2 regions of the Psychrobacillus sp. FSL K6-4615 genome follow, and region 1 is predicted to be linked to the other one. Evidence: riboswitches for the same ligand, from Rfam matches in the RefSeq annotation. Region 1 holds a riboswitch; the other holds the start of a gene.
The links. Region 1 has a riboswitch for S-adenosylmethionine ahead of MKX53_RS12775 (methionine ABC transporter ATP-binding protein). Riboswitches for the same ligand answer to the same signal wherever they lie in the genome.
Positions count from the first base shown of each region.

Region 2: another riboswitch for S-adenosylmethionine. It lies ahead of metA (homoserine O-acetyltransferase MetA); the one in region 1 lies ahead of MKX53_RS12775 (methionine ABC transporter ATP-binding protein).

Region 1 covers NZ_JBBOYQ010000001.1:2,546,694-2,557,249, reverse strand. Annotated here, with positions in the region: gene MKX53_RS12805 (acetyl-CoA C-acetyltransferase) at 1-1,168, shown strand, start outside; gene MKX53_RS12800 (acyl-CoA dehydrogenase family protein) at 1,199-2,980, shown strand; gene MKX53_RS12795 (arsenate reductase family protein) at 3,720-4,082, shown strand; gene gcvH (glycine cleavage system protein GcvH) at 4,157-4,537, shown strand; gene MKX53_RS12785 (toprim domain-containing protein) at 4,612-4,962, shown strand; gene MKX53_RS12780 (thioredoxin family protein) at 4,975-5,295, shown strand; SAM riboswitch class I at 5,330-5,434, shown strand; gene MKX53_RS12775 (methionine ABC transporter ATP-binding protein) at 5,604-6,629, shown strand; gene MKX53_RS12770 (methionine ABC transporter permease) at 6,622-7,290, shown strand; gene MKX53_RS12765 (MetQ/NlpA family ABC transporter substrate-binding protein) at 7,353-8,159, shown strand; gene MKX53_RS12760 (dicarboxylate/amino acid:cation symporter) at 8,403-9,560, shown strand; gene sufC (Fe-S cluster assembly ATPase SufC) at 10,118-10,556, shown strand, end outside.
Region 2 covers NZ_JBBOYQ010000001.1:1,769,381-1,779,936, forward strand. Annotated here, with positions in the region: gene MKX53_RS08585 (LCP family protein) at 1-679, shown strand, start outside; gene MKX53_RS08590 (AI-2E family transporter) at 751-1,944, shown strand; gene MKX53_RS08595 (sporulation protein) at 1,950-2,342, shown strand; gene MKX53_RS08600 (hypothetical protein) at 2,589-2,828, shown strand; gene MKX53_RS08605 (RAxF-45 family protein) at 2,901-3,023, shown strand; gene abc-f (ribosomal protection-like ABC-F family protein) at 3,146-5,026, shown strand; gene MKX53_RS08615 (methyl-accepting chemotaxis protein) at 5,173-7,179, shown strand; SAM riboswitch class I at 7,245-7,350, shown strand; gene metA (homoserine O-acetyltransferase MetA) at 7,426-8,334, shown strand; gene MKX53_RS08625 (aldo/keto reductase) at 8,405-9,343, opposite strand; gene MKX53_RS08630 (DUF1572 family protein) at 9,424-9,936, shown strand; gene MKX53_RS08635 (GrpB family protein) at 9,953-10,495, shown strand; partial or broken gene MKX53_RS08640 (histidine phosphatase family protein) at 10,498-10,556, shown strand, end outside.

The DNA.
Region 1 (10,556 bases):
AGCAGTATTAGTAGCTGGGGCAAGAACACCAGTAGGTAAAGCGAAAAAAGGTTCTTTAGCGACGGTTCGTCCAGATGATTTTGGAGCGCTAGTAGTTAAAGAAACATTACTAAGAGCGGGTGGATACGATGGCCCGATAGATGATTTTATATTAGGTTGTGCAATGCCAGAAGCAGAGCAAGGGATGAACGTTGCTCGTAATATCGGAGCATTAGCAGGACTGCCGGATACAACTCCAGCAATTACAGTGAATCGTTTCTGTTCATCTGGTTTACAGTCCATTGCATATGGTGCAGAGCGTATTATGTTAGGTCACGCGGAGGCGATTATCGCTGGTGGCGTAGAGTCTATGAGTATGGTTCCAATGATGGGTAATACCATTCGCCCGAACGCACATCTAGCACAAACAGCTCCGCAATACTATATGGGAATGGGGCACACAGCAGAACAGGTGGCCACGAAATATGGTATTAGTCGTGAGGACCAAGATGCATTTGCAGTAAGATCACATGAACTAGCAGCAGCTGCAATTGCTGCAGGAAAGTTCAATGATGATATTGTACCTGTTGAAGTTATCAAGCATTTTGTAGACGAAAACAATAAAGCACAACAGAAAAAATTCATGTTCGAAATGGACGAAGGCGTACGTGTCGGAACTTCACTGGAAACACTTGCAAAATTACGTCCAGCATTCAATGTTCGTGGATCCGTAACGGCAGGAAATGCTTCACAAACTTCTGATGGAGCAGGCGCTGTTCTAATCATGGACCGTGAAGTTGCTGAAGCACAAGGATTAAAACCGCTTGCAAAATTCCGTTCTTTTGCAGTTGGAGGAGTACCTCCTGAAGTAATGGGGATTGGACCAATTGTAGCAGTACCAAAAGCATTAAAACTTGCTGGTTTATCCATTGAGGACATCGATCTTTGGGAAATCAACGAAGCATTTGCTTCTCAATCAATTCAAGTTGTTCGTCATTTAGGCTTAGATATGGATAAGGTGAATGTAAATGGTGGAGCGATTGCACTTGGTCATCCACTTGGAGCGACGGGAACAATCTTAACATTGAAAATGATGAGTGAGTTAAGACGTCAAGGGAAGCAATTCGGAGTTGTTACAATGTGTATCGGTGGCGGTATGGGAGCTGCTGGAGTTTTCGAATTACTATAAGAATCTTTTAAACAAATAGGAGGAATATATATGAACGAATTAAAAGAGGCAATCAAAGGTGGAGCGTTTTTAGTAGAAGATTTGGACGCTAGTCGTATATTTACACCAGAGGATTTTAACGACGAGCAAAAGATGATTGCGAAAACGACAGAGGAGTATGTTAAAAACTCAGTACTTCCAGTGGTAGAAAACTTGGAGCATCATGAATTTGAACACTCTGTTCGTTTATTAAAAGAAGCGGGTGACCTAGGTCTACTTGCAGCTGATATTCCAGAAGAATATGGTGGAATTGGCTTAGACAAAATTTCTTCTGCACTAATTTCAGAAAAAATGTCTGTAGCCGGTGGGTATTCCATTACTCACGGAGCACATGTTGGAATTGGTACACTGCCAATCGTTCTATTTGGTAATGAAGAACAAAAACAAAAATACCTTCCGTCATCTGCATCAGGTGAGAAGATATTTGCTTATGCACTTACAGAACCAGGTTCAGGATCTGATGCACTAGGCGCAAAAACTACGGCTAAGTTAAATGCTGAAGGTACACATTATGTATTAAATGGGGAGAAACAATGGATTACTAATGCTGGATTTGCAGATGTATTCGTTGTTTACGCTAAAGTGGATGGAGACAAATTCTCTGCATTTATCGTAGAAAAAACATTCCCAGGCGTGTCTGTAGGAGCAGAAGAGAAGAAAATGGGTATCAAATCATCTTCAACTCGTACATTAATCTTACAAGATGCTCAAGTTCCTGTTGATAATCTTTTAGGTGAAATCGGACGCGGTCACGTTATCGCTTTCAACATATTAAATATTGGTCGTTATAAATTAGGGGTAGGTACAATCGGTGGATCTAAACGTGCGTTAGAATTAGCAATCGCTTATACAAACCAACGTCAACAATTTAAAACACCAATCTCTTCCTTTAATTTAACGAAGAACAAACTAGCTACAATGGCTTCAAAATTATATGCGACAGAAAGCTTAATCTACCGTACTGTAGGATACTTTGAAGAGCGTATGAGTCAGTTAAGCCCAGAAGAGCAAAAAGACGGAAAAGCAATCGCTGCTTCTATCGCTGAATATGCAATTGAATGTTCTATTAACAAAGTAGTAGGATCTGAGGTTCTAGATTACATTGTTGACGAAGCTGTTCAATTACATGGTGGATATGGCTTCATGCAAGAGTATGAAGTAGAGCGCCTTTACCGTGACTCTCGTATTAACCGCATCTTCGAAGGAACAAACGAAATCAACCGCTTAATCGTTCCAGGAACATTCCTGAAAAAAGCAATGAAGGGTGAATTGCCACTTCTTCAAAAAGCTGCGGGCTTACAAGAAGAGCTATTAATGATGATGCCTGAAGAGGTTGGAACAGAAGCACTTGCACAAGAAAAAGTATTAGTAGCTAATGCAAAGAAAATTGGTATTTTAGTAGCTGGGCTTGCTGCTCAACGTTTTGGTACAAAACTAGAGGCAGAGCAAGAAGTACTAGTGAACATTGCGAATATCGCTAATAACCTATTTGCTATGGAATCCGCAGTCCTTCGTACAGAAAAAGCTATCGGTCGTGATGGAGAAGAAAAAGCAGCACAAAAACTTCTTTATACACAAATCTTTACACAAGAAGCGTTTATCGAAATCGAACAAGCGGCAAAAGAAACTCTTATTGCAGCTGTAGATGGAGATAACCAACGTATGATGATTTCTGCTTTACGCAAATTGACTCGCTACACTCCATACAACGTAATTGAGAAAAAACGTGAAGCATCGGTTAAACTGATCGAAGCAGAAAAATACGTTCTTTAATCAATTCATGAAAAAGCCGATTCCTTATGAATCGGCTTTTTTGAAGATTAAGAGTATATAAAATTGTACCGGAACACTGTGTTTTAAGGGTGAAAGAATGAATAATTACTAATACTGATTTGCGTTTCAGGTGGACGCGTTTCGCGGGGTGAGCGATGAGCTAGCGCGTCGCTGTGATATCTCATCTGTCTCACTTATCCCGCAGAAGTCGCCACCTTTCACTTCAATCAATTAAGTTAGTAGTACTCAACTTTAAAATATTGCATAGCTTCTCGCTTAGATATTAAGAGTAGTAAAAGTTAATATAGGGATAAAACCGTCTCCTTAGTTAGGAACATTATTTTAATAAGGAAGTAGAAAGTGGATTTTCTTTGATACGATTCCCTTTCAGCCTTACTTATTTTAAGAAGAAATTATTATATTTAGGTAGTTTTATAATCAATTATCCGAACATTTAAAGCAATCTAGTTGTTTGGAGCGCAGAGCGGTGACACCAGTGGGAACAGTACGAGCTGAAGACCCTGGACTGCATCGCGAGGGAAGCGGCTGAAGCCGGGCCCACGGAAAGCGTCCGCTTGAAGCGGAATTTAATGGCACTTCTATATTCTTATTTTTAAAGGACCGGGCGCATTTTGCTCGGCTTTTCTTGATTGGAGGTTCAATCATATATTAATTTATTCAAAATAATTGCCTATCCTTTCGGCTTTTATGTATGATTAAAAGAAAAAGGTGGTACAACATGACTATTCAATATTATGGCTATCCAAAATGTACAACGTGCAGAAAAGCAAGTAAATGGTTAAAAGATAATGGATTAGATTACATAGACAATCATATTGCTGAAAATCCCCCAACGAGAGAAACTCTTCAAAAAATGTTTGAGGTAAGTGGACTAGAACTAAAAAAATTCTTTAACACTTCCGGTATGAAATATCGCGAGCTTGGACTAAAAGACAAGCTTCCAACAATGTCAGAAGACGAACAATTATCCTTACTTGCTTCGGATGGAATGCTTATTAAACGACCAATTGTTTTTGACGGGAATAAATTAACGCTAGGCTTCAAGGAGCAACAGTTTGAGGATGTATGGAAGACTTCTTAAAGTCACTTGTTTTTACTATTAAAATATGTGAATATAGTAGATGAATGTATTATTAATGGAGAGGGGTATAATATATGAACGCACCTAAAGATTTAAAATACTCAGCAGAGCATGAATGGGTAAAAACTGAAGGCGGCAATGTCCGTATCGGTATTACTGAATTTGCACAATCTGAACTTGGAGATATCGTTTTTGTTGAACTTCCACAAGTTGGAGATGAGATCAAAGCAGGAGATCCGTTTGGAAGTGTTGAATCGGTTAAAACTGTTTCTGAACTGTATGCACCAATTAGCGGTAAAGTAGTAGAGGTAAATACAGAACTAGAAGATAGCCCTGAGTATGTTAACGAATCCCCTTATGAAAATGCATGGATGATTGTTATTGAACCATCTGATGCAGCTGAAGTGGATGGTTTACTTTCTCCAGAAAAATACGAAGAATTAATTTCAGAATAATTTCGAAAACGCCGCTTAATATCGGCGTTTTTTTCATATAATATTGGAAAGGGCATAGTTGGGAGAGAGGCTGAATGGCTATTGTCTTTAGTGAAAAGATAATTCTTGTTGAGGGTAGATCTGATAAACTAAAGCTTTTAAAACTGCTGGATGAATCAACAGAAATTATTTGCACCAATGGAACGATATCGAATGTCAGGCTAGAAGAAATTTTAAGTCCTTATGAAGGCATTCCTATTTATGCGTTTCTGGATGCAGATAAGTCTGGTGAGCAAATTCGCTCTGTCGTGAGAAAAGAATACCCTGAAGCGATTCATCTATATACCAATCCGATGTTCTGCGAAGTAGCGACCACACCATTCAAAGTTTTGGCTTCTATATTAAAAAGTGTTAATATAAAAGTGAAAAGACAATATTTACTTTAGGATGATGTTAATATGAATGAATGGACCTTAGAACAATGGAACAGCCATAAGAACAGTGGGCAGCTTACCATATTTTATATTTATACACCTATGTGTGGAACCTGCCAAGTTGCTAGTAAAATGATGCAAGTTATAAAAGAGATAAAGCCTTTTTTAATTGGTCAAGCAAATATTAACTATCTTGGAGATTTTGCTATGGATCATCAAATTGAAAGTGTGCCATGTCTGCTAATCGCTAAAGGAGGAACGGTATATAAAAAAATATATGCCTTTCAGTCAGTTCCGTTTATCTTGGATGCGATAAAAAGTATTGACGACCAAGTTGTCGTATGATAACATTTGATATACCGACAAATTAATAGTTTTACTCTTATTAAGAGAGGTGGAGGGAAGTGCCCTTTGAAGCCCGGCAACCGTCATGTAAATGAAATGGTGCCAAGTCACGCAAAGCAAATGCTTTGGGAAATGAGAGAATGGATAAATGTTATTAAATTGGATAACTTTAAACCCTTCTGCTCTTTTGCAGGAGGGTTTTTTTAGTTGAAAATGGGAAGAATAAGGTTTTAATACAAAGTAAATTTCAACAACCTGTTAATAATAGATAGGTATAGAATAGTTTAAAGAAAGGGGGCAAGGTTCCCATGATTAGTTTAAAAAATATTTCCAAAAAATTTAGTACGAAACAAGGTACGATTGTTGCAGTGGAAGAGGTGAATCTTGACATAAAAAAGGGTGAGATCTTTGGCATTATTGGTTATAGTGGTGCTGGCAAAAGTACACTCATTCGCTTATTAAATGGATTAGAAAAACCAACTTCAGGTGAAATCATCGTAAATAATGAAGACATCACAAAGATAAATGAAGTGAAGCTTCGCCAAGTAAGACAAAAGGTAAGTATGATTTTTCAACATTTTAATTTGTTATGGTCAAGAACGGTTGAAGAGAATATTGCTTTCCCATTGGAGATCGCCGGTATACCACCAGCTCAACGTTCTCAAAGAGTAAAGGAACTTATTGATTTGGTTGGTCTGGAAGGGCGAGCGCATTATTATCCTTCACAACTATCAGGTGGACAAAAGCAACGTGTTGGGATTGCACGCGCATTAGCCAACCGTCCAGAAGTACTTCTTTGTGATGAAGCAACTTCTGCATTAGACCCCGAAACTACAGATTCTATTTTAGATTTATTAGTTAGTATCAATGCAAAACTAGGTCTGACAATTGTATTAATAACCCATGAGATGCAAGTTATTCAGAAGATATGTGGTCGCGTTGCAGTTATGGAAAAAGGTCATGTAGTAGAAGAAGGAAATGTGCTAGATGTATTTCAAAATCCGCAACAAACGATTACGAAACGTTTTGTTTCGCAGGTCAGTGATTCCAATAAGGCGTTGCAAACAATACAGCAATTAAAAGAACTTTATCCAAATGGCAAGCTGATTAAGCTCGTATTTGTTGGAGAGCAGACTGTACAACCAATACTGTCTAGACTTATCAAACAGTTTGATTTGGAAGTAAATATTGTACAAGGAAATATTTCGCATACACAAACTGGTGCATTTGGTACGCTAATCCTTCAGTTAGAAGGAGAAGCATTACTAATAGATGATGCAATTCGATATATACACGAACAAAAAGTAAATACAGAGGTGATCAACAATGATTAATAATTTGTTTCCTAATGTTGATTGGCCAAAAATGTGGGAAGCCACAGTTGAAACATTATATATGACTGCAGTATCAACAATTTTAACAGCTATTATTGGACTAGTTCTCGGTCTTCTACTTTTCTTAACTAGCCCTCATCAAGCGTGGGCAAACAAATTAGCAAACTGGTTAACAGGAGCTTTCGTCAATATATTCCGCTCCATTCCATTTATTATTTTGATCATTTTGCTAATACCTTTAACGAAGTTTTTGGTCGGAACAATGCGTGGTCCAAATGCGGCCTTCCCGGCTTTAGTAATCGGAGCTGCTCCATTCTACGCCCGTATGGTGTTAATAGCGCTTCGAGAAATTGATAAAGGTGTGCTAGAAGCTGCAAAATCGATGGGTGCTAAAACTTCTACTATTATATGGAAAGTATTAATGCCAGAATCTATGCCTGCTTTAGTATCAGGCATAACGGTTACAGCGATTTCACTAGTTGGATATACAGCGATGGCTGGTATTATCGGAGCTGGTGGACTAGGAACATTAGCCTTTTTAGATGGTTTCCAAAGAGGTAGGACAGACGTAACGCTTGTTGCCACGGTATTAATATTAATTATGGTATTTATCATCCAGTGGATTGGTGATGTAATTACTACGAAGATAGACAAACGATAATAGGTGTTAACGAGAGTACTCGATCACATAGAAATAATAGGATAAAAAGGGAGAGATATTGAATGAAGAAATTTTTAGCTGGAGCATTACTATCAGTAAGTGCATTAACCCTTGCAGCATGTGGAGATGAAAAAAGTAGTCAACTAGTAGTAGGTGCATCTAACGTACCTCATGCAGTTATATTAGAAGAAGTTAAACCAATTCTAGAAGAACAAGGAATTGAACTTGTTGTAGAATCATATCAAGATTATGTATTACCAAACAAAGATTTAGATTCAGGAGACTTGGACGCAAACTTTTTCCAACACATTCCTTACTTTGAATCACAAAAAGCTGATTTTGGATATGACTTCGCCAACGCAGGCGGTATTCACATCGAGCCAATCGGTTTATACTCTAAAAAATACGGTTCTATTGAAGAGCTTCCAGAGGGTGCAACTATTTTAATGAGTAACTCTGTTGCGGATCATGGACGTATCCTTGCAATGTTAGAAGCGAAAGGCCTTATTAAATTAGCAGACGGCATTGATAAAACAAAAGCGGAAGTAAAAGATATTGTGGAAAATGAGAAAAACCTTGAATTTGATGCTAACTATGAATCTGCTTTAATGGTTCAGTTATATGAAAATGAAGAAGGCGACGCAGTACTGATCAACTCTAACTATGCAATTGACGCTGACCTTAATCCATTAGAAGACTCAATCGCTATTGAAGAATCAGATGAATCTCCATACGTAAATATCATCGCAGTAAACTCTGGTGATGAAGACAATAAAGAGATTAAAGCTTTAGTAGAAGCATTAAAATCTAAAGAAATCCAAGACTTCATCCTAAGCGAATGGGGCGGATCAGTAGTACCGGTAAAATAATAATATTGTAGAGAAAACAGGCATCCTGGGGTGTCTGTTTTTTTGTGGTTGGTTTTTGGTTAGGATATGCCATAACAATGTCCAAATAGCCCATAACTAATATATATAGCCCATTAAACAAACCAACTCCATGATTAATAGAATATTACGTATATTACTCATCCTATTCACTTTAATAAATGAGTGTGCTAAAGTGTATGAAAGTTATAAATAACACATTTGTACATTTGAGGAGGACACTTCATGAAAAGGTTTGGGTTATTGCCACGAATAGTGGTAGCGATAGTAACTGGTGTTTTATTGGGATTAGTTGTCCCTAAAATAGTAGTGGAGATTATGGCTACTTTTAATAGTATTTTTAGTTCATTTTTAGGGTTTATTGTTCCTTTCATCATTATTGGTTTTATCGTTCCGGGGATAGCTAAACTCGGAAAAGGTTCTGGTAGATTACTAGGGATTTCTACGGGTATTGCTTATTTATCTACTTTAGTAGCAGGTTTTATTGCATTCTTTATCGCTTCCAATTTATTGCCGAAGCTTATAGGTGGGAAAGAGAGCGTGAAGTTAGAAAATCCAGAGGAGTTTTTAATTGGTGGGTTGTTTGACATGCCCATCCCTCCAATGATGGATATTATGACTGCATTGGTTTTCTCCTTTATTATGGGAATTGGAATTTCTAAATTAAAAGGAAATACGTTACAAAATGCATTTGAAGAGTTTAGTGAGATTATTGAAAAGGTAATTTCGTTTGTTATTATTCCGTTGTTACCGATACATATATTTGGGATATTTATGAATATGGCGTACGGTGGTCAAGTGGCAAAAGTATTATCTGTTTTCGGAGTTGTGTTTGTCATGATTATCGCACTGCATATTGTAATGCTTCTATTACAATATACTGCTGCCGGTACTGTAACTGGAAAAAATCCTTTGAAGCTGTTAAAAACAATGTCACCAGCCTACTTTACAGCTTTAGGTACACAGTCTTCAGCGGCAACTATTCCGGTGACGTTAAAACAGGCGCAGAAAACGGGTGCTTCCGATAAAGTAACAAACTTTACGATTCCTCTTTTTGCAACTATTCACTTATCAGGGAGTACGATTACGCTTGTCTCATGTTCTATTGGAGTATTGCTTATAAATGGGCAAGATATTCTGTTATCTATGTTTATACCATTTATATTCATGCTCGGTGTAACAATGATCGCAGCTCCTGGAGTTCCAGGTGGAGCCGTTATGGCAGCATTAGGTTTACTGGAAACAATGCTAGGCTTCAACGGGGCTATGATAGGTTTAATGATTGCTCTTTATATTGCACAGGATAGCTTTGGAACAGCGACAAATGTAACTGGTGACGGAGCACTTGCGATTATCGTAGATAAGTTTTCTAAGACAAATTAAGTTTTTTTATAAATAAATGTTTAAGTCCGAATTAGTTGGGTATATAAATCATGAACTCAAAAATAGAGAGGATGATTCATTATCAGTTCGGAAGATTTACCTTATACAGAACAGATGGACCACGCATTTAGAGGAGTACATGGTTTTGGATACGATGAATTGAGACAAAGTCAGGAATTACGATTGCAGGTCGAAAACAAGCGACAGCAGGATCATGAAAAATGTATGCAATTAGCGGCTAAACTTGATGCCCAAGCATTTAGGGGATAATATACAAGAATCCATGGAGAATTTCTCCATGGATTCTTTTTTGTTTACACTAGCTTCATAGTGAAATCCATTCTCAATTAGAAAGTTCTTAATGAAAATAAAGGAAGATTACTATTTACCTAATAGTTTAGTGAAAAGTCAATAGAAAACAGTAAATCTGTATATTCTACAATATTAAATAGAATATGCTTCAAAAGATTTGCAAGGTACCTTCGTTTGGGTTAAGATTAGAATGATAATAAATTAGAATGATTATACATTCGTATTTACTTAATGGAGGTTATTAAATGTCGACTTTAGCTATTAAAGATTTACACGTTGCAATAGACGGTAAAGAAATTTTAAAAGGTGTTAATTTAACAATTAATACAAACGAAATTCACGCAGTAATGGGGCCAAATGGTACAGGTAAATCTACTTTAGCTTCTGCTATTATGGGTCATCCAAAATATGAAGTTACATCTGGTTCAATTGAATTGGACGGCGAAGATGTATTAGCAATGGAAGTAGACGAACGTGCGCAAGCAGGTCTATTCCTAGCAATGCAATATCCAAGTGAAATTACTGGAGTAACAAATGCAGATTTCTTACGTTCAGCAATCAATTCACGCCGCGAAGAAGGCGATGAAATCTCACTAATGAAATTCATCCGTGAGCTTGATAGCAAAATGGAATTTTTAGAAATGGATTTAGATATGGCACAACGTTATTTAAATGAAGGATTCT
Region 2 (10,556 bases), 780 kb from region 1:
TACAATGATGATCTTTTCCTGGGATAAAGAAAACAATGATGTGAAAGTGATATCATTCATGCGTGATATATATGCAGATATTCCTGAACATGAATCATATAAATTAAATACAGCTTTTTATCTAGGAAAAGTACAATTATTGAAAGATACTATGCAAGGGATGTTCGATTTACCTATTCACCATTATGCGTTAATCGATTTTAGTAGCTTTGAGTCTCTAGTCGATATAATTGCACCAGACGGCGTACCAGTAAATGTTGAAAAGGATATGTCAGAGAAAATTGGTGTCACATTAACAAAAGGACAACAGAATCTAAATGGTAAAGAACTACTTGGTTATGCTCGTTTCCGTTCCGATGCAGAAGGAGACTTTGGGCGAGTTGGTAGACAACAGTTGGTAATGGAGATCTTAAAAGACGAGCTATTGTCTATTGAAAACGTACCGAATTTACCTAAATTCATTGGAGCTACTGAGGGATATATCCAAACAGATTATTCGCGTTCAGACAAAACAAAAAGAGTATTAGATGCAGTTGTAAGTGGTAAGTTAGAAATGGAAAAATTGACAATTCCAGTAGAAGGTACATATTCATTTAAGAATTATAGCCATGCTGGATCAGTCATCGTACTCGACAAAGAGATGAATAAAACGGCCATTACAGAGTTTTTAGAGAAATAAGTTGCTTTAATATTGCCATATTATTTTTTACTCCGTAAAATAAATATAAATAGAAAGGAAGTTTGATAGAAGTGGAGCCTGAAAAACCTTCTTTTTTCTCTACTAGATACATAAAATTTTTAGGTGGACGTAATACAATCTTTTCATTAGTTCTATTGCTAATGATTGGCCTTGTTATTATGATCTACGATGAAATTTCCTTTATTTTTGTGCCTTTGACAGTGTTTCTCGGCAATGTAATTTTACCAATAATTTTAGCTGTCATTGTATACTATTTATTACGCCCAATATTGCGGTTACTAGAAAAAATTAAAATTAAACGGGTCTGGGGAATTCTGATCATTTTCTTAGTCCTAGTCGGTTTAATAACTTTACTGGTATTCCTAGTGTTTCCTTTTTTAAAGGGACAAATATTTAAACTAGTAGAGGAACTGCCTACTTACTTTATCCAACTTTTTAATGATCTTGATGCTTTTTTAAGAACATCTATTTTTAAGGATTATTATTTACAAATAGAAAATGACGTTGCATCAGTATTAAATGGGCTTCCTGACGAAATTGGGGAATTTGTTCAAAATACTGTAACTGGAATAGCAACTGGGATTTCCTCCATTGTAGGGGTTTTAACTAGTTTTGTACTGGCGATTGTAACGGTTCCATTTATCGTTTTCTACTTATTAAAAGATGGAGAAAAGTTACCTAATTTTGTGATGAAGCTATTCCCTCCAAGGATGCGAGATGATTTACAGGAAGTATTTACAGGTATAGATAGACAAATTAGCTCATATATTCAAGGACAAATACTAGTATCTATGTGTATCGGGTTTATGATTTATATAGGGTTTACTATTATTCAAATGCCATATGCTCTATTATTGGGAGTTATCGCTATGGTTACTAGTGTTGTACCATATTTAGGCCCAGTTATTGCTATTACTCCAGCAGCGATAATCGCGTTAGTAACATCCCCATTATTACTAGTTGGATTAGCAATTGTATGGACAGTAGTACAATTAATAGAAGGTAAGTTTATATCACCACAAATAATGGGTAAATCACTACATGTGCACCCAATTACTATTATTTTTGTTCTTATAACAGCAGGATCATTATTTGGGGTTCCGGGAGTGATTTTAGGGATACCAGGATATGCCATATTAAAAGTTATCATTTCACACTTTTATACATTGTTTAAAAAGCGTTATAATAAGTTTGAACCAGTTATTGAAAATCATTATGAGTATACAAATCACAAGGTGGACTGAGAATAATGGCGAAGAAGTTTGAATCTTCCATAGAAGTAAAATCTATTAAGATAGATACGGTTGTGGATCATCCTATTATTGAACATGGGATAAACTTATCAGGTACAATTTATATTGATGGAGTACATGATGAATCGGTTGAAAATATCAAATTAGAGGTATTTAAACTAACGAATGGTGAATCATCTAAAATAGTTTCGAAACACTCTATAGAGTTAGTCGGTGCAGCTGCTTCAAAGGATATGCAAATGATTCCTTTCGAGATTATGCCCGATGAAAGATGGATACCAGATAATAATGAGGAAGTTACGAAACTTATTTTAAGAACAACCGTGTTATTTGAAAATGGATCTGAGTATAACGATGAAGACGAGATCCATTTTGATATTGAAGAATAATATATGAAACTCCAGCCATGTGCTGGAGTTTTTTTCTATCCTGAGCATTAAATCATTTACTTACAGAACTAAAAAGATAACTGGCATTCTATGTAGATTATTTGTTCCTTAGAAATATGTTACTCACCCTAAAGTGAATTTTATCCGGAAGATATTACGTTTTTTTTGGTATGCGCCAATTTTAGAAATCTTATAGTATAAATCTTCTTTGCTAGTGCATCCTAATATTAAATTGGGAGGCAACTAATGATGATTAAACGAATATTTTCGATATTGATTATTTCAAGTCTTTTACTGACTGCCTGTGGATTTCAAAGGGACTCCAATCAGCCAGCTAAACCTGAAACACAATTAAACAACCAAGATAAAGAAGTTCCTAACACAGGGAATGAAGAAGTAAATGAAGAAAATGATGTAGGAATTCCAAAGGTAGATGAGGGGCTAAATGATCCTTCGTTTGAAAAACCAAATGAAAATAACGATTGAATTGTTTGAATAATTGTGTTATTGTATTATTTAACTAACTCGAACGGAGGTGAAGAAAGGATGAAAAACACTATGAACGCACAATTTTTTATGTTGGAATTCTTATCAACTTCTTGTGCAATTACTCATGAAAATGCTACTAACGGGACAGGTCTGTCTATTTTTAGCCATTTTCATAGTAATACTCATAGCTGAGGAGTCATTCTTTCGGATCCAATTAGGTAGCGAAAAGACTGTGCTTTTTAGACAGTCTTTTTTTGTTGCGAAAAAAAGAATTGCTCCTCAGCTCATTAAAGAATTGAAGGGAAGCGTTCATTATGATATGTACAGTTCAAAATATAACTAAAATGCTCGGAGGAAATATAATCTTTGAAAAGTTGTCTCTAGCTATTAAAACTGGGGATAGGTTAGCGATTGTTGGTCGTAACGGTAGCGGTAAAACGACTTTATTCAAATTATTGGCGGGAATGGAGAAATCTGATGAAGGATCTATTCACTTTAAGAAAGGTACTTCTGTAGGTTATTTGGCTCAAATTCCTTCCTATTCGGAAGATGTCACTGGTTTAGATGTTCTTCATTATGCTTTTGAAAAAATAACAGCCTTACAACAGAAAATGATACAAATGGAACAACAAATGGCAACTATTGGTGCAGCGGACATGGAACGACTGCTACAACAGTATGGAGAAGTTCAAGAAAAATTTACACTTTTGGGCGGTTATACAATGGAGTCTGAAATTGAAAAGGTAGTGCAGGGACTCCAGCTTACTCGGTTCATAAACCAACCATTTGCTAGTTTAAGTGGTGGAGAACAGACGAAAATAATGTTAGGGAAAATCTTACTGTCGGATCCAGATGTATTATTGTTGGATGAACCAACCAATCATTTAGATTTGTTTGCAGTTGAATGGTTGGAACAATATTTGATTGGCTATTCAGGAACAGTTGTAATTATTTCGCATGATCGATATTTCTTAGATCAAGTTGTGACTAAAATTGCAGATTTAGAGGAAGGAGAGCTTTCTCTTTATCATGGGGATTATTCTGCCTTTATACTAGAAAAAGAAGCCAAATTAATGCGTGAATTTCAGCATTATGAGGAGCAACAGAAAAAGATAAAAAAAATGAAGGATGCAATAAGACGTCTTCGACAATGGGCCAACGAAGCGGTGCCACCAAATCCGAAGTTATTCCGCCAAGCACGCAATATGGAAAGAGCACTAGAACGTATGGTAAAAGTAAGAAAACCACTCATCGACCCCAAAAAGATGGAGCTCTCATTTGAATTTGCTTCTAGAAGTGGGAAAGAAGTGGTTACGATGAAAAATGTATACAAATCATTTGGTGAAAATGTTTTGTTAGAAGATGCACAACTTAATCTGTACTGGAAGGAACGGGTTGCGATAGTTGGGAGAAATGGTTCAGGTAAATCCACTATTTTACATCTGTTGCTAGGTAATCTTCCTATTGATAATGGAGAGGCTCGGTTAGGTAGCAATGTGCGTGTAGGTTATTTATCGCAGCATTTCGAAATACAGAATCCGAAGGGAAGGCTGATTGATGTATTTCGAAGTGAGTTAAATTTGGTAGAGGGGGATGCTCGCCATATCCTTGCGAAGTTTATGTTCTTTGGTCCAGATGTATTTAAGCGAATAGGTGATTTAAGTGGTGGAGAACGCATGAGACTTCGCTTAGCGCAACTTATGCATCAGGATATTAACCTCCTAATTCTTGATGAGCCGACGAACCATTTAGATATCGAATCGAGAGAGGTCCTGGAAGATGCTTTGGGTGATTTTGATGGTACTATTTTAGCTGTTTCACATGACCGATACTTTTTGAATAAATTATTCCCGAAAACTGTCTGGTTAGAACAAGGTCAGCTAACCACTTTTGAAGGTCCATATGATTGGGCGCGTATAAAGTGGGAAGAGCAAGTAGCGATTGAAATTCCTTTTAAAAATGAAAAGCAAGAAAAACCCACATATAAAAGAAGTGCAGGAAGTGTAGAACGAAAGATTGAGGAAGAGATTCAAGCAGTGGAAAAAGAAATTTTCAACCTAAAAGAGCAAATCGAGATAGAACAGGATTGGGAGACATACGAAAAACTATTAGTAGCTATCGAAAAAAATGAAATGAAAGTAGAGAATTTGACTCTGGAGTGGATAGAGCAAGAAGATGATTCAAACTGTATTTGATCTTGATAATGGAAAAAAGATATATCATATATTTATAAAAAGAGTATTAACATCCATAAATTTTACTATATACTAAGATAAATGACCTGCTAAAGGGGTTAGTAACATTGGCATGCATTTAATTTTATATAGAGAGTTGATGGGAAATGAGAAAATCAATAAAGTGGAAAATTATAGTTTCTGTGATGGCATTAATATTCGTAAGCATGATACCGTTAATAACTATCAGTACAAGGACAATAAGTGAAAAGACCGAAAAAGATTTACTTGACCAGAGTCAAGTAATAGTTAAGGAAATGACATCATCCATTCAAAATTATCTGGCTGTTTATGAAAAAGGAATTTTACAATTATCTACTTCTAATGGAATTCTAGATTTTGAAAACAATGCTAAAAGCACAAATGTAGTATTGGCTACTCAATTAGAAAAAAACTTAGATACTAGTTTCAATGAATTTGTTTCTTTGTATGATGGTGTAGCATCTGTATATATAGCTTTTCCAGATAAGTCAATCGAAATAATTCCAGAAGCGGATCTTGGAGCAGATTTTGATCCTACTTCAAGGGAATGGTATTCCAATGCTGTTTCAAACAAAGAGAGGTTTAGCTGGTCTAAACCATTTGTGGATGCTGCAACTGGAGAGTATGCTATTTCTGGTGCTAAAGCTGTTATTAAAAATGGCCAAGTGGTCGGTGTTCTTGCTATGGATATTTTACTGTCGAAGTTAACTGAAACGCTAGCTGACAGTGAACTGGGGTACGAAGGTTATCCTATTATTGTAGATGCTGATGGTAATGCCATTGTTCATCCAACGTTATTTGGTGAAAATTTATCCAAGGATTCTTCTGTAAAGAAAATGCTTTCTAGTACCTCAGAAACAGGACATGTGACCGGTTTGATGGATGGTACTAACACAACTACTGTATACACTACGTTACCAGGATTAGATTGGAAGGTAGGCACTGTTTATGAAGAAAGTAAAATCCATCAAACAGCAGACAGTATTCGTTCACAAATAATTTTTATTGTAATATGCATAGAAGCGTTAATCTTTTTAGTATTATTTTTCCTAATTAGTCGTATATTGAAACCGATTGAACAACTAAAAAGATTGATGGATTCTATGGCAGAAGGAGATTTAACTGTTCAGGCTAATATTAAATCCAAGGATGAAATCGGACAACTAGCTAATAACTTCAATAAGATGGCTGTAAATATGAATGAAATTATACAGGTCGTGAAAGAGTCTGCGAGTAATGTCCAATCGAATTCGGAAAGTTTAAGTGCGGTGGCAGAAGAAACAAACGCTTCCGCAGAGCAAGTTTCGTCAGCTGTGAGTGAGATTGCGGTAGGTGCTTCTAAATCCGCAGAAGATGCTGTAGACGTAACAGAAAGTTCGTTGCACTTAAGTGATCAAATCAATCTCATCAATGAAAAATCAGTAATGATGACTGATATAGCTATAAAAGCAAACACTATGAATTCGAATGGTCAAAACCAAATGAGTGAACTTAAATCATCTTTCCAAAACTGGGAGTCAAATCTAATCTCTATGTCCGCATTGTTTAGTACATTGGAAGTTAGAGTAAATGCGATTGGTAGTGTGATGGAAACTATTATGCAAATTTCTGCACAGACGAACCTACTCGCATTAAATGCAAGTATTGAAGCTGCACGGGCAGGGGAGCATGGTAAAGGATTTGCAGTCGTAGCGGATGAAGTACGGAAACTAGCGGAGCAATCTGCAAAAGCGACAGAAGAAGTAAAGCATACTATTACGGAACTTCAAAGTGAATCACATACTGTAGGACACCAAATGGAAGATACTATCAAAACTTTCCGTGAACAGGGCTCTGTTGTAACAAATACAGAAGTAACTTTTGGTGAAATATCGTTACTGATGAATAATTTGCAAACTTCGATCGATGCTGTTTCAGCAGAAATTGAACAGGTTTCTACCTTTAAAGATCAAGTTGTAGATACAATTCAAGTGATGGCTTCAACTTCAGAGCAAACTGCAGCAGCATGTGAAGAAGTAAGTGCATCATCAGATGAACAACTAAGAGCGATCCAATCTGTAGCGAAAGCTTCGGAGACTCTTACAGAGCTTAGTGACAAATTAGCGAATGCAGTGAATCGCTTTAAAGTTTAAAAGAAGTTGAATTGTTTGAAAACAAATGTTAATATTCACTCAGGAAGAACAATATAATTTAATAACTCTTATCAAGAGAAGCTGAGGGAAATGGCCCGTTGAAGCTTCAGCAACCTCTGACTAGTCAGGAAGGTGCTAACTCCTACAAGATAATTTCTTGAAAGATAAGAATCGAGAGCAAAACGTTCACCCTCTTTTCTTGTTTATAGGAAAGAGGGTTTTTTGAATTTAAAGGAGGACAACAAATTGCCTATAAATATACCAAAACAGTTACCTGCAGCTGAACATCTTAAAAACGAGAAAATATTTATCATGGATACCGATCGAGCGATAGCTCAAGACATACGTCCGTTAAATATAGTTATCTTGAACCTTATGCCTGAAAAAGAAAAAACAGAGCTTCAATTGCTCCGTTTACTAGGAAATACGTCGCTACAAGTAAATGTAACCTTTTTACATATGGCAACCCATGATTCCAAAAATGTAAGTAAAACACATCTAGATACTTTTTATACGACATTCGAGGATATTAAGCACCGAAAATACGATGGGATGATTATTACTGGTGCCCCTATTGAGCATTTAGAATTTGAAGACGTTAATTATTGGAATGAGATTATAGAAATAATGGATTGGTCTAAAACTCAGGTGACCTCTGTTTTACACATTTGTTGGGGGGCTCAAGCCGCTCTCTACCATCACTATGGTATCGGGAAATATGACTTGTCAAAGAAATGCTTTGGGGTATTCAGTCATCGTTTATCAGACCCAACTGTACATTTAGTGCGAGGGTTTAATGATGAATTTCACGCACCTGTGTCTCGATACACAGCTGTATCTTTCGATGAAATAAAAAAAGACCCTCGTTTAATACTGCTTTCCGACTCAAAGGATGCGGGTGTTTTTCTAGTAATATCAAAAGATAAAAAGCATATTATGATTACGGGTCATTTAGAGTATGATGCAACTACACTTGCAGACGAATATAACCGAGATATTAAAAAAGGTGTGGATATTGATGTCCCAAAAAATTATTTTCCAAACGATGATCCAACACAAATACCGATGAACTCCTGGCGTTCCCATACACATTTACTTTTTTCCAATTGGTTGAATTATTATGTGTATCAAGAAACTCCTTATGATTGGGAGTAACTAAAAGGCTGGCCGTGAGTGAATTCACGATCAGCCTATATATGTTGATGAAAATGAGTATTATAATTTTTTATTCTGTCTTAAAAATTTGGTTAATTTCCTGCATTTCTTCTATCGTCAGTTCCACTTCAAGTGCTTTCAGATTTCGTAACACTTGTTCTGGTTTTTTAGCTCCAGGAATTACTGTATCTATGGTATTTTGTGCTAGATACCATGCAAGAACAATGGAAGAAACCTCCGCTTGTTTATCATTTGCTATACTACGAAGAGACTCAATCTTTTCCAAATTACGAATATAAACCTCCCCTTGAAATAACGGATTTTTTGATCGGCCGTCTTCAATTATAGAATCTTTATTGAATTTTCCTGTCAAAAGACCAGAAGCAAGAGGGAAATACGGGATAAATGAAATTTGGTGTTTGGCGCAAAAAGGGATTAACTCATTTTCTGCCTCTCTTTTGAATAGATTATAGCCTGATTGGATTACTTCTAAATTCCCGTCTTTATTGGCTTCGGTTAATTGATCCATTGTGAAATTGGATACGCCAATTGCTCTAATTTTACCCTCTTCTTTAAGTCGTGAGAGTGTTCCAATTGCTTCATCTTTAGGAGTTCCTTCATCTGGAAAATGGATATAGAATAGATCAATGTAGTCGGTTTGCAGTCTGCGCAAACTATTTTCAACGGTCTCTCTTAAAAATTTAGGAGAGTTATCTACAATAACCTTTCCATCCTCTATCTTGTGTGCCCCTTTTGTTGCAATAATCATATCTTGCCTGGTGTTAAATTCCTTTAATACTCCTCCTATGAGTTCTTCTGATCTTCCCATCCCATATATAAAGGCACTATCTATAAAATTGATTCCATTTTGAATAGCAGCACGTACAATTTCCTTGCCTGTTTCATCGTTTAAATTAGGGAATAGATTGTGTCCACCGACCGCGTTACTTCCTAAACCAATAGGGTTTACCAATAGACCAGTACGACCAATTTCTACTGCATTTTTCATAATAATAGAAACAACTCCTTTTCTCTGAATATTTCTATTATAATATAGAAAAACGAGAATACCAAAAGGTGGAGATTGATTTGACCGTACTAACGGATGTGCACACTGATTTTATTGGAGTAGTTCATCAAAAGTTTTCTGATTTGATGAGAGATGTAGAAAAAGCAATCATGCAGATGGAGGAAGATAAGTTATTTTGGACTCCAAATAATCATTCGAATAGTGTAGCTATCATCATTAAACATATGAGTGGGAATCTGATTTCAAGATGGACGGACTTTTTGACGACAGACGGTGAAAAGCCTGACAGAAATCGGGACGAGGAATTTGAAAGTACAGTGGAAACTCGTGAGGAGTTGTTAGAAATTTGGTCGAGGGGATGTCAAGTATTCTTAGAAGCATTAGATACAATAAAATCAGTCCATTTGCTCCAAACTATTTACATTAGGAACGAGCCTCATACCGTTATGGAAGCTGTTATTAGAAGTCTTTCTCATACATTTTCTCATGTTGGACAGGTGATTTATATTGCGAAGCAAGTGACTACTGAAGAGAAGTGGACAACATTGTCTATTCCTAAAAAGCAAAAGTAGAAGTGGAGGCATTATTTTGAAGCTTGGACTATTAAAAAACGAGGTAAAGTTATCTCCATACGACGGGGAATGGGGGAAAGAGTTCAACCGGGTGAAACTAGAAGTTTTAGAAGCAACAGGACTTCTAGAAGATCGAATACAGCATATTGGAAGCACCGCAATAAAAAACATGCCTGCTAAACCTATTATAGATATATTATTAGGAATAGATGATATTTCAAATGTAGATAAAGCTATATTTAAACAATTACAAAGTATCGGATTTCTAAGATTGAGAGTGGAAAGACCAGGTGAAATAGTTCTGGCAAAATTTACAGATGAAACTTATGAAGTGAAAACTCATTTCATCCATATGGTAGATTTTGAAGAAGAACTATGGTGTAATCAACTATTTTTTAGAAATTACTTAAACTCCAATGAGAAAGCAAAAGAAGCTTACATGAATATAAAAATTCAGAGTGCAAGGCAAAAGAATATTAATATTAGTGCATATACAGATGTAAAGGAACCATTTGTTAAAAGCATATATTCAAAGCGAACTAGTAAGGAAGTGAATTAGGAATGCTCACTAATCTTTATTTCGTCAGACATGCGCATTCCATCTATTCCACGGACGAATT